Regions from separate parts of the Fictibacillus sp. 23RED33 genome, predicted to be linked through region 2. Evidence: riboswitches for the same ligand, from Rfam matches in the RefSeq annotation. Region 2 holds a riboswitch; the other holds the start of a gene.
The links. Region 2 has a riboswitch for S-adenosylmethionine ahead of IHV09_RS04390 (2,3-diketo-5-methylthiopentyl-1-phosphate enolase). Riboswitches for the same ligand answer to the same signal wherever they lie in the genome.
Positions count from the first base shown of each region.

Region 1 (4,424 bases), 570 kb from region 2:
TTCAGCCATCCTTTTTCTGCAAACCCAGATAGTTTAGTAGCCAATGAGTCTGGTGTTTCATGATAATTTCCTTCTTCATCTGGTAGTCCTGCATTCGGATAACAGCTCACTGCTGATGTAGACAGACTTGATAGAGAGCGAATGTGATCCTGCATGAATTCAGGTCCTGTTGCGCAGTTCAACCCAACGGCAAGAGGATTCATGTGTTTTAACGATATATAAAAAGCCTCAATTGACTGACCCGCAAGTGTGGTTCCCATTGGCTCGATCGTTCCAGAAACCATGAGCGGGATTCTTTTTCCCGTTTGTTCAATAGCTTGCTCAATTCCTAGAAAGCCAGCTTTTACATTTAGCATATCTTGGCTTGTCTCTAAGATAAGAAAATCTGCACCTCCGTCAATCAATCCTCGTGCTTGTTCAGCATAAGCATTTCTTAACGAATCAAACGTCGTTCCGCCCGTAACACTGAGCGTTTTTGTCGTTGGTCCGAGTGAGCCCGCAACAAAACGTGGCCAGTGTTCTGTTGAAACAGCATCAGCTGCTTTTCTTGCAATTTCTGCTCCAAGCTTATTGATCTCATATGCTCTATATCCTAGTTCGTATTCATCCAGTACAAGATTCGTGCCGCCGAATGTATTCGTTTCAATGATATCAGCGCCCGCCTCAAGATATTTATAATGAATGGATTCGATAACATGGGGTGCCGTTACATTTAAATACTCATTACAACCGTCATACGCTTCACCGCCAAAATCTTCTGGAGTGAGATTGGCTTCTTGAAGCATCGTTCCCATCGCGCCATCCATGATTAAAATCTTTGATTTTAGCTGTTTTTCTATTGATGACTTAGGCATTCTGTGACCTCCTGGATAAAAGTGATGGAGAGTTCGCTCGTGTATATCGTGCTAATTCAACGGTTAGTTCGTAACGCATAAATGGTGTGATCAAGTAGATGCCGTTAAAGAGTTCCATAGCTGTGTCTAATAACGACTTCGCAATTGATAAGCCTTCTTCGCACGCTTGTTTTGGATCATCTGTATACTTACCCATGCGGTCACGCACAGCGTTCGATAGTTTGATGCCGGGAACTTCATGATGAAGAAACTCTGCGTTGCGGGAAGAGGTTAAAGGCATGATTCCAATATAGATCGGTTTATCAATATGTTTTGTTGCCTCATACGTTTCAATAAGTCTTTGCTCTGAAAATACAGGCTGGCTGATAAAGTAGTCTGCACCGTATGCAATTTTCTTCTCTAACCGCTCAACGGCTTTATCGATGGATCGGATGTTAGGGTTAAAAGCAGCTCCTACAGTGAAAGATGTTTTTTCTCCAAGCTCTTTTCCTGATAGAGATAATCCTTCATTAAACTGTTTGATGAGCTTGATCAGTTCAAATGACGTGACATCATATACAGAAGACGCACCTGGGAAATCTCCGACGCTTGCAGGATCTCCCGTTACAGCGAGTATTTCATGAATGCCCTGCGTGTGAAGCCCCATTAAATGAGACTGAAGACCGATTAAATTTCTATCGCGACACGTAATATGAACGAGCGGGCGAAGATTAAGTTGGGATTGGACAATCGACCCTAATGCAGCGTTACAAACACGTGGTGATGCAAGTGAATTATCAGCGAGGGTAAGTGCGTCGATTCCCGCTTTTTTTAACGCCTTTGCTCCTTCCATAAAACGTGACGTATCTAATTTACGTGGTGGATCTAATTCAACAATTATGGATTGCCTTTTCTTTACTTCTTCACTTAGAGGTACATAGTTAGATTTTGATGCTGATTGAATCACAATCTTTCGTTTTCTTTGTTTCACTTCTTTTTCTGTTACAGGTGCTAAGTTTTTTAGTTCACTAGAGAAGGCATGTATATGAGCAGGTGTCGTACCACAGCATCCTCCTAATAGACGAACTCCTTGCTGCCTGAACAAATGGGCACATTCTTTAAAATAGTCAGCATCCCCCTCATAATTAAAACGGCCATCTGTATAAGAAGGAAGCGATGCATTAGGAAACGCTGAAAGAATTGCCTGATCCGGTAATGCAACTTCCTCAAGCGTCATCAGCATGTGATACGGCCCTAGACGACAGTTTAATCCCACAACATCAGCACCAATGTTCTCTAAAGAGGTCAAAGCTTCTGAAATGGGAGTGCGGTCCTGCATAAAGCCGACCTCCTGTAATGACACTTGAGCAATAATCGGAAGTGATGTTTCTTTTCTAGCAATCTTTAAAACCGTTTCTAGTTCTTCTAGGTCATAATAGGTTTCTAATTGGATGCCATCTACATTCTCCATCAACAAACAATACAGCTGCTCGCGAAAACTGCGCTTGATCTCATCAAGAGAAATGCTATTTGGTTTTATACCGCGTATGCCACCGATCGTACCTACAACATATTCTTTATGAGCAGCTTTTCTGGCGATCTGAACAGCCGCTTTATTAATCTCTTTTACGTGATCTTGAAGCCCATAGCGTTCGAGCTTTGAATAGTTCGCTGCATACGTATTGGTTTGAATGATATCAGCACCTGCATCTAAATAAGCACGATGGATATTATAGATCTGCTCTTCTTGAGAAAGATTTAACTCTTCGTAACAAAAGTCGGATCCGTACGAATACAGAAGGGTTCCCATCGCCCCATCACCGATTAATATCTTGTTTTGTTTTAAGTCTGTGATTAAACTCATGACTGCCTCCTATATAAAAAATAAAAAGCCTTCTATTAAAGAAGACTTTTTGAGCGTCGGGGTCTTCTTATCTTTACAAGTTCAACAAACCGAACTTGCAGGAATTAGCACCTTTTCAGCTAGTAGCTGCTGGTTGCTGAGGTTTCATAGGGCCGCTCCCTCTACCTCTCTTGATAAGGATTTATTCATTTATTGGTTCGTTTACTAAATTGCGATCTATTTTCTTTAATAATTCCTGTTTATACGCGCGTTGCTTTTCTTCGTTATATAAAAAGGACCGATCTGTTAGCTTTGTTAATAAGTCTTTTCGATTTTTTTCCGGATATTCCTTCTTAATGATCGATCTGCATTGAAATAAAAAATTTAAATACGTTTCATAGTCTTCACTGTATTTTTGTTGAAGCTCTTTTTTTATCGATTTAGATAAACTTGGACTAGCTCCAGAAGTAGAAACTGATAAAATGAGTTTCCCTCTCTTTACGACACTAGGAACAATAAAGTTGCCCAGGTCTGGTTGGTCAACAACATTCACAAGCTGTTTCGAACTTGTTTGTTCTGCAATCCAAGAATTAATCTCTTTACTATTGGTTGCAGCAATGATTAGAAACGCTTCTTCCAAATCAGCACGTTCCACTTCTCTTTCGATCCAAGTCAGCTTTCGTTCAGCATGCAATTCTTGAATTTCATTAAGAGCTGCTGGGCTGATTACTGTAATTTTTGCCTCTTCATTCAATAGATCATTAATTTTACGATGTGCTACTAGACCACCGCCAGCTACTACAACCGTTCTACCAGACAAATTTATGTGAATAGGATACATAGCATTCCTCTCTTTTTAAGAACATGCATACTTCTTTGTTTCAAGTGTTTCATGTATTCGTGTGAGTAAAACGTCTTTAAGGATAGGATGGTAGCCAAGCGTCTCACAAAGAGTTACGTTTTGTGTGGTTTGCTGCTGATAGCGAATTATCGTATGTTTTATTCCATTTATTAATAGTCCTGAAAATAGAAGGTAAGGCACCACGATAACTTGCTCATATAATTCACTGCTACTCCAAAGTGCTTCTTCAAAACTTGGTTCTGAACCAGTTAAAAAACAAACTTGAATACTAGGAATTCCATAATGATCTTGAACGTTAGATGCTATTGCTTCTAGGTCCCGCTTTACATCTAGATCGGTGCTACCTCTGCCCACTAGAAGGATATGTGAATTTTTTCTTAACGTAACCGCGCTTTTAATGATCTTCTCCCATAACAAATGTGAAATGGCTTGATGTACACCGAAAGGACGTCCGTAATTCACTTCAACTTCTGGATAAGTAGTCTGCAGTTGCTGAAGCTCATTCGGTATGTCTATTTTTATATGGTTCGCACTTAATAAGAACACAGGAATGACAGAGATGCTTGTAGCTCTTTTTTCTATACAGGTTTCAAAACCTTGAGTGATAGAGGGTTCACTAAGCTCTAGAAAACAAATCTCCTTAATGGGCACATCAATTTGTGCCATACACAGTCTCACAAATTCTTCTGCTTCCATACGTCCTTTTTCCAGTCTTGTACCGTGACAGATAAAGAGCAATGCCTTCACTTATAAAGCCTCTCTTACGTCAGCAAGCTTATTCCGTTCATCGTTCAGCTGTTCAAACCATTTCAGTTCACTGCGAAGACGAACGACCTCACCAACAATGATCATACTAGGATTTTCAATATGTTCTCTAACCACAATA
Region 1 covers NZ_JACZDX010000001.1:1,408,172-1,412,595, forward strand. The annotation lists gene metH (methionine synthase) at 1-854, opposite strand, end outside; gene IHV09_RS07280 (bifunctional homocysteine S-methyltransferase/methylenetetrahydrofolate reductase) at 847-2,697, opposite strand; SAM riboswitch class I at 2,762-2,877, opposite strand; gene IHV09_RS07285 (NAD(P)-binding protein) at 2,879-3,517, opposite strand; gene IHV09_RS07290 (sirohydrochlorin chelatase) at 3,533-4,285, opposite strand; gene cobA (uroporphyrinogen-III C-methyltransferase) at 4,286-4,424, opposite strand, start outside.
Region 1: another riboswitch for S-adenosylmethionine. It lies ahead of IHV09_RS07280 (bifunctional homocysteine S-methyltransferase/methylenetetrahydrofolate reductase); the one in region 2 lies ahead of IHV09_RS04390 (2,3-diketo-5-methylthiopentyl-1-phosphate enolase).

Region 2 (4,424 bases):
CACTTGTTCCAGGAAACCAGTTCCGTGAAGCAAGCTCATCCTTTACATCTGCAAGCTCAATCCATCGTTGCTGTTTACTCAACTTTTCACACCTCTTTTCTCTAAGACATGAATGATGTCATGGAACGTTTCAAATGAAGTATATAGTATTTGGTTTTCTTCGCATTTTTCAATCAGATAATCTCTTGCGAAAACAACATCAGCCATCTTAGAAGCTTGAAGATCAGTAATTGAATCACCGATCACAATCTTTTCTGCTCGGGGATATTTCTCTTCAAGTCTTCTAATAACAGACGGTTTGCAACACCCACAATCATTGTCACATTGATCATCACACGCATTCGGCCAAGTGATTTTTATCGTGTCACTGGTAAAGTCACTGGCATTACAAAATACGTATTGTGAATCCAGCTTGTTTTCTAAAACAGGATGAACAAAAAAATCAATGCCGCCACTAACGATGTATAACGGAATTCTCTCGCTTTGAGTAAATTGAATAAATTCCTGAAAGCCATCTCTAATCTTAGAACGTGTTAAAACGAATTCAATAATCTCTTTCTTTTTATTCGAAGGAATTCTGGAAAACATTTTTCCTACACCTTCTCGTATCGAGATCGTTTCATTCAAGATTTCATTTACGATCGGCTGCCATCCCTCAGGTGAAAATTCTTCCATGATGGCGACGATGTTATCTTTTTCGGTAACAGTCCCATCAAAATCACAAAAGATTACCGATCGTTGTTGAGTTGTCATTTTACAGGAACACCACCCCAAAGCTCTAATGCTTTTTGAAGTTCTGCATGTTTTTCAGCAAAACTTTCAAAGTCTTCTTCTTTAACAACGGCATCTATCGCCTGACGGAAAGCACGTGCTCCACCGGCAGCTCCATCTGGGTGACCATGTATGCCTCCACCTGCATTTATAACGCTGTCCAAACCAAAGTCATTGTATAAAACCGGTGTTAGTCCTGGATGGATACCAGCTGAAGGGACTGGAAACGATTTGTTTAATGAGATGTTATCTGTTGTTAAGGCATCCGCAATGCTTAATGTTTCTTGACGATCAAGTGCTACACTTCCATATGGTGATGGGAACAACACAAGATCTGCTCCTGCATAACGAAGCAATTTGCCTAGTAATACTGAGTAACCAATTCCGTAAAGTGATGATGACCCTATAGCTCCGGATAGTGCAGGATGAGCCATAATCGGTAGTTGAATCTCTTTATCTTCGGCCAGTTCTTGCAATACATCTGGTCCGTAAGATAAAACGTTAAATAGTAATGCGTTTGCTCCTAATTCTGCTGCGCGCCTCGCTTTATCTCGAAGTTCACTCGTTCTGCCTGTTAAGTTAACTGCGTAGAGCGTCTTTTCGCCTGTTCGCTCGTGAACAGACTTTAATACTTCTTTAGCGATTTTCACTCTTTCTTCAAAAGGAGTGAGTGGGTTCTCAAAAAGAATTTCATCATCTTTTACAAGATCTACCCCACCTAAAGCCTGCTCATATAATTGCTGCTTGAAGAATGATAGATCTTTTCCGAGTACCCCTTTAAAAATACTCATAACTAGTGGACGGTTATGTACGCCTAAGATATCTCGAATTCCTGTTATTCCAAACTTAGGACCAGGAAATTGTTTTTCTAGCTCTCTATCAAACTCTAAATCTATGAGCTTGATCTCACCATCTAACGAAAGTTTACCGAAAACCGTCGTTAGAATTGCTGGAATATCATTTGAAAAGTTTGCTGATGGATAGGAAATCTTAAGCAAGCCCTTAGTTCTTTTACTTCCTAAAAATTGATCAGCACGTGGATCTTCAGGAAGTTCAATGACCTCTTCCACAATCCCTTTATGTTTTTTTAGCTGCTCTTTCTCAAGTTGAGGAAGATCTGTCCAAGAACCTACTGTAAGTCCTAGTGCAATTCCTTCCGCTTTTTTTTGTAAGTTTTCTTTCTTATCATGTACTAAGTACGTCGCTGTAATTTTACTCATGTTTGTCGTTCTCCTTTCAAAAACACAAAAAACCCCTTCACGAGGAAGGGGTGTCTACATATTGACAGTTCCACTTCCTCTTATCTCTCAGTCAACGTTCGACTGCAAGAATTAGCACCGTTTTCAGCTAATACATAATTAGCTGAATGGTTGCCGGGTTTCATCGGGCTAGTCCCTCCACCTGCTCTTAATAAGAGTGCAAATTGTTAGAATATAATTTTAATTGTGATTATGACAGGGTATGAACGATCTGTCAACCCTATCTTCTTTCTTCAGTGTATTGAAAGTGATTTGATTTCCGTTCCAGATGCTCGCTTTCCGGGGGGCGTGCGGTGAGCCCCTTGCCGCTTTGCGCCCTTAAGGGTCTCACCTGCCACACTCGTCCCCCAGGAGTCTCCCACCTTGCACTGCAATCAAATGTCAGTGGAGGTAAACACTAGTTATCGATTATTAGTTTAGCAATCCGATCAGCAGCCTCTATCAGACGTTCTTCAGACGTTAAAAGACCGGCACGTACATACCGATCGCCTTCGCTTCCGAATCCGATGCCTGGCGCGACTACGACGTGTGCTTTCTCTAGCAAATAGTCTGCGAAAGTTTCAGAAGTATACCCATCAGGTACAGGCAGCCAGCAGAAAAATGAACCTTTTGGCGATTCTACCTTCCAGCCGTTTTCGTTCAAACGTCCGATGAATGCATTTCGGCGACGTTCATATGTATCTACCAGTTCATCCACACATCGCTGTGGTCCGTTCAATGCCTCAGCCGCCGCGTGCTGGACAGCTCCGAACAAGCTTACGTAAAAATGATCTTGAAGTAGGTTAATAGATTCAATAACAGTTTCGTTTCCAACCGCGAATCCAACGCGCCATCCTGCCATGTTATACGTTTTAGAAAGGGTGTAAATCTCTATACCTACGTCCTTTGCTCCTTCTATCTGTAGAAAACTGACCGGCTTTTGTCCATCAAATCCGATTGCTCCATAAGCAAAATCATGGCACACGAGAATATCATGTTTGTTAGCGAGTTCTACTGTTTCTTTAAAAAAGGATTTTGTTGCAACCCCTGCTGTAGGATTGTTCGGATAGTTTAAGAACATAAGCTTTGCTTTGTTCAATACTGTCTCAGGTAATTCATCATACTTCGGGAGAAAGTCATTTTCTTTTCTTAAGGGCATCGTCTCCATAGTAGCACCAGCCATTGCAACACCTGACCAATAATCAGGGTATCCCGGGTCTGGAACGAGTGCAACATCTCCTTGATTTAAATAGCACTGCGATAGCTCTACTAAACCTACTTTCCCGCCAAAGAGTACGGCTACTTCTTTCTCAGGATCGAGTGTTACTCCATATTCTCGTTTATAAAAATCGGCAGCTGCCTGCTTCAAAAATCCATGTCCGCGAAACGGTGAATACTTATGAAAATCAGGTCTATCGGCTCCTTCTTTTAATGCATCAACAATATGCTGTGGAGTTGGTTGATCAGGATTCCCTTGTCCTAGATTAATAACATCAAAGCCTTGCTCTACATAGTAAGATACTTTTTTTACAAGCTTGGCGAAAAATTGCTCTGGCAGTTTCCCCATCACTTCTGCCTGCTCAAAACGTTTCACGACGATCACTTCCAGTCTAATTTGAATGTTCTTGAAATTCTAATCAGTTATGTTATACGCTTAAGGAAATTCTGTAAAGACTTTTTTTACAACCTGGAGGGTACAATCATGAAAATTGCCTGCATACAAGTTGACATTCAATATGGGAAACCTGATGAAAATTATAAACACATCGAAAATAAAATTCGTAAAGCCGTTAAACATCATAATCCTGATACGATCGTACTACCAGAACTGTGGGATACTGGGTATGATCTTACCCGATTAGATGAGATTAGCGATCATGATGGTGAGAAAGCAAAGAAATGGTTAAGCGAGTTATCTAAAGAGCTTGATACTAATATTGTCGGAGGGTCTATCGCATATCGTGAGAGTAACTCAGTTTACAACACGTCACTCACTTACAACCGAAACGGTGAACATGTTGGCACCTACTCAAAGGCTCACCTGATCACACTTATGGAAGAGGAAAAATATATCTCCCCCGGCAGTAATAGCAATCTGTTTACAATCGACGGTAATCTCTCGACCCTTGCTATCTGTTATGACATCCGTTTTCCTGAATGGATCCGAGCTCCTTTCATAAAAGGGGCAAAAATATTGTTCGTTCCTGCCGAATGGCCGATTCAAAGACAATCTCATTGGCGAGCATTGCTTATCGCACGTGCTATAGAGAATCAATGCTACGTTATTGCTTGTAACCGAGTTGGAAGCGACCCTAAAAACACCTTCGCTGGTCAATCACTAATTATTGACCCATGGGGAGATATCATTGCTGAAGGATCTGTGCACGAAGAGGAGATCCTTACAGCAGAGATCTC
Region 2 covers NZ_JACZDX010000001.1:834,498-838,921, reverse strand. The annotation lists gene IHV09_RS04400 (methylthioribulose 1-phosphate dehydratase) at 1-82, opposite strand, end outside; gene IHV09_RS04395 (2-hydroxy-3-keto-5-methylthiopentenyl-1-phosphate phosphatase) at 79-753, opposite strand; gene IHV09_RS04390 (2,3-diketo-5-methylthiopentyl-1-phosphate enolase) at 750-1,991, opposite strand; SAM riboswitch class I at 2,069-2,188, opposite strand; gene IHV09_RS04385 (pyridoxal phosphate-dependent aminotransferase) at 2,428-3,603, opposite strand; gene IHV09_RS04380 (carbon-nitrogen family hydrolase) at 3,625-4,424, shown strand, end outside.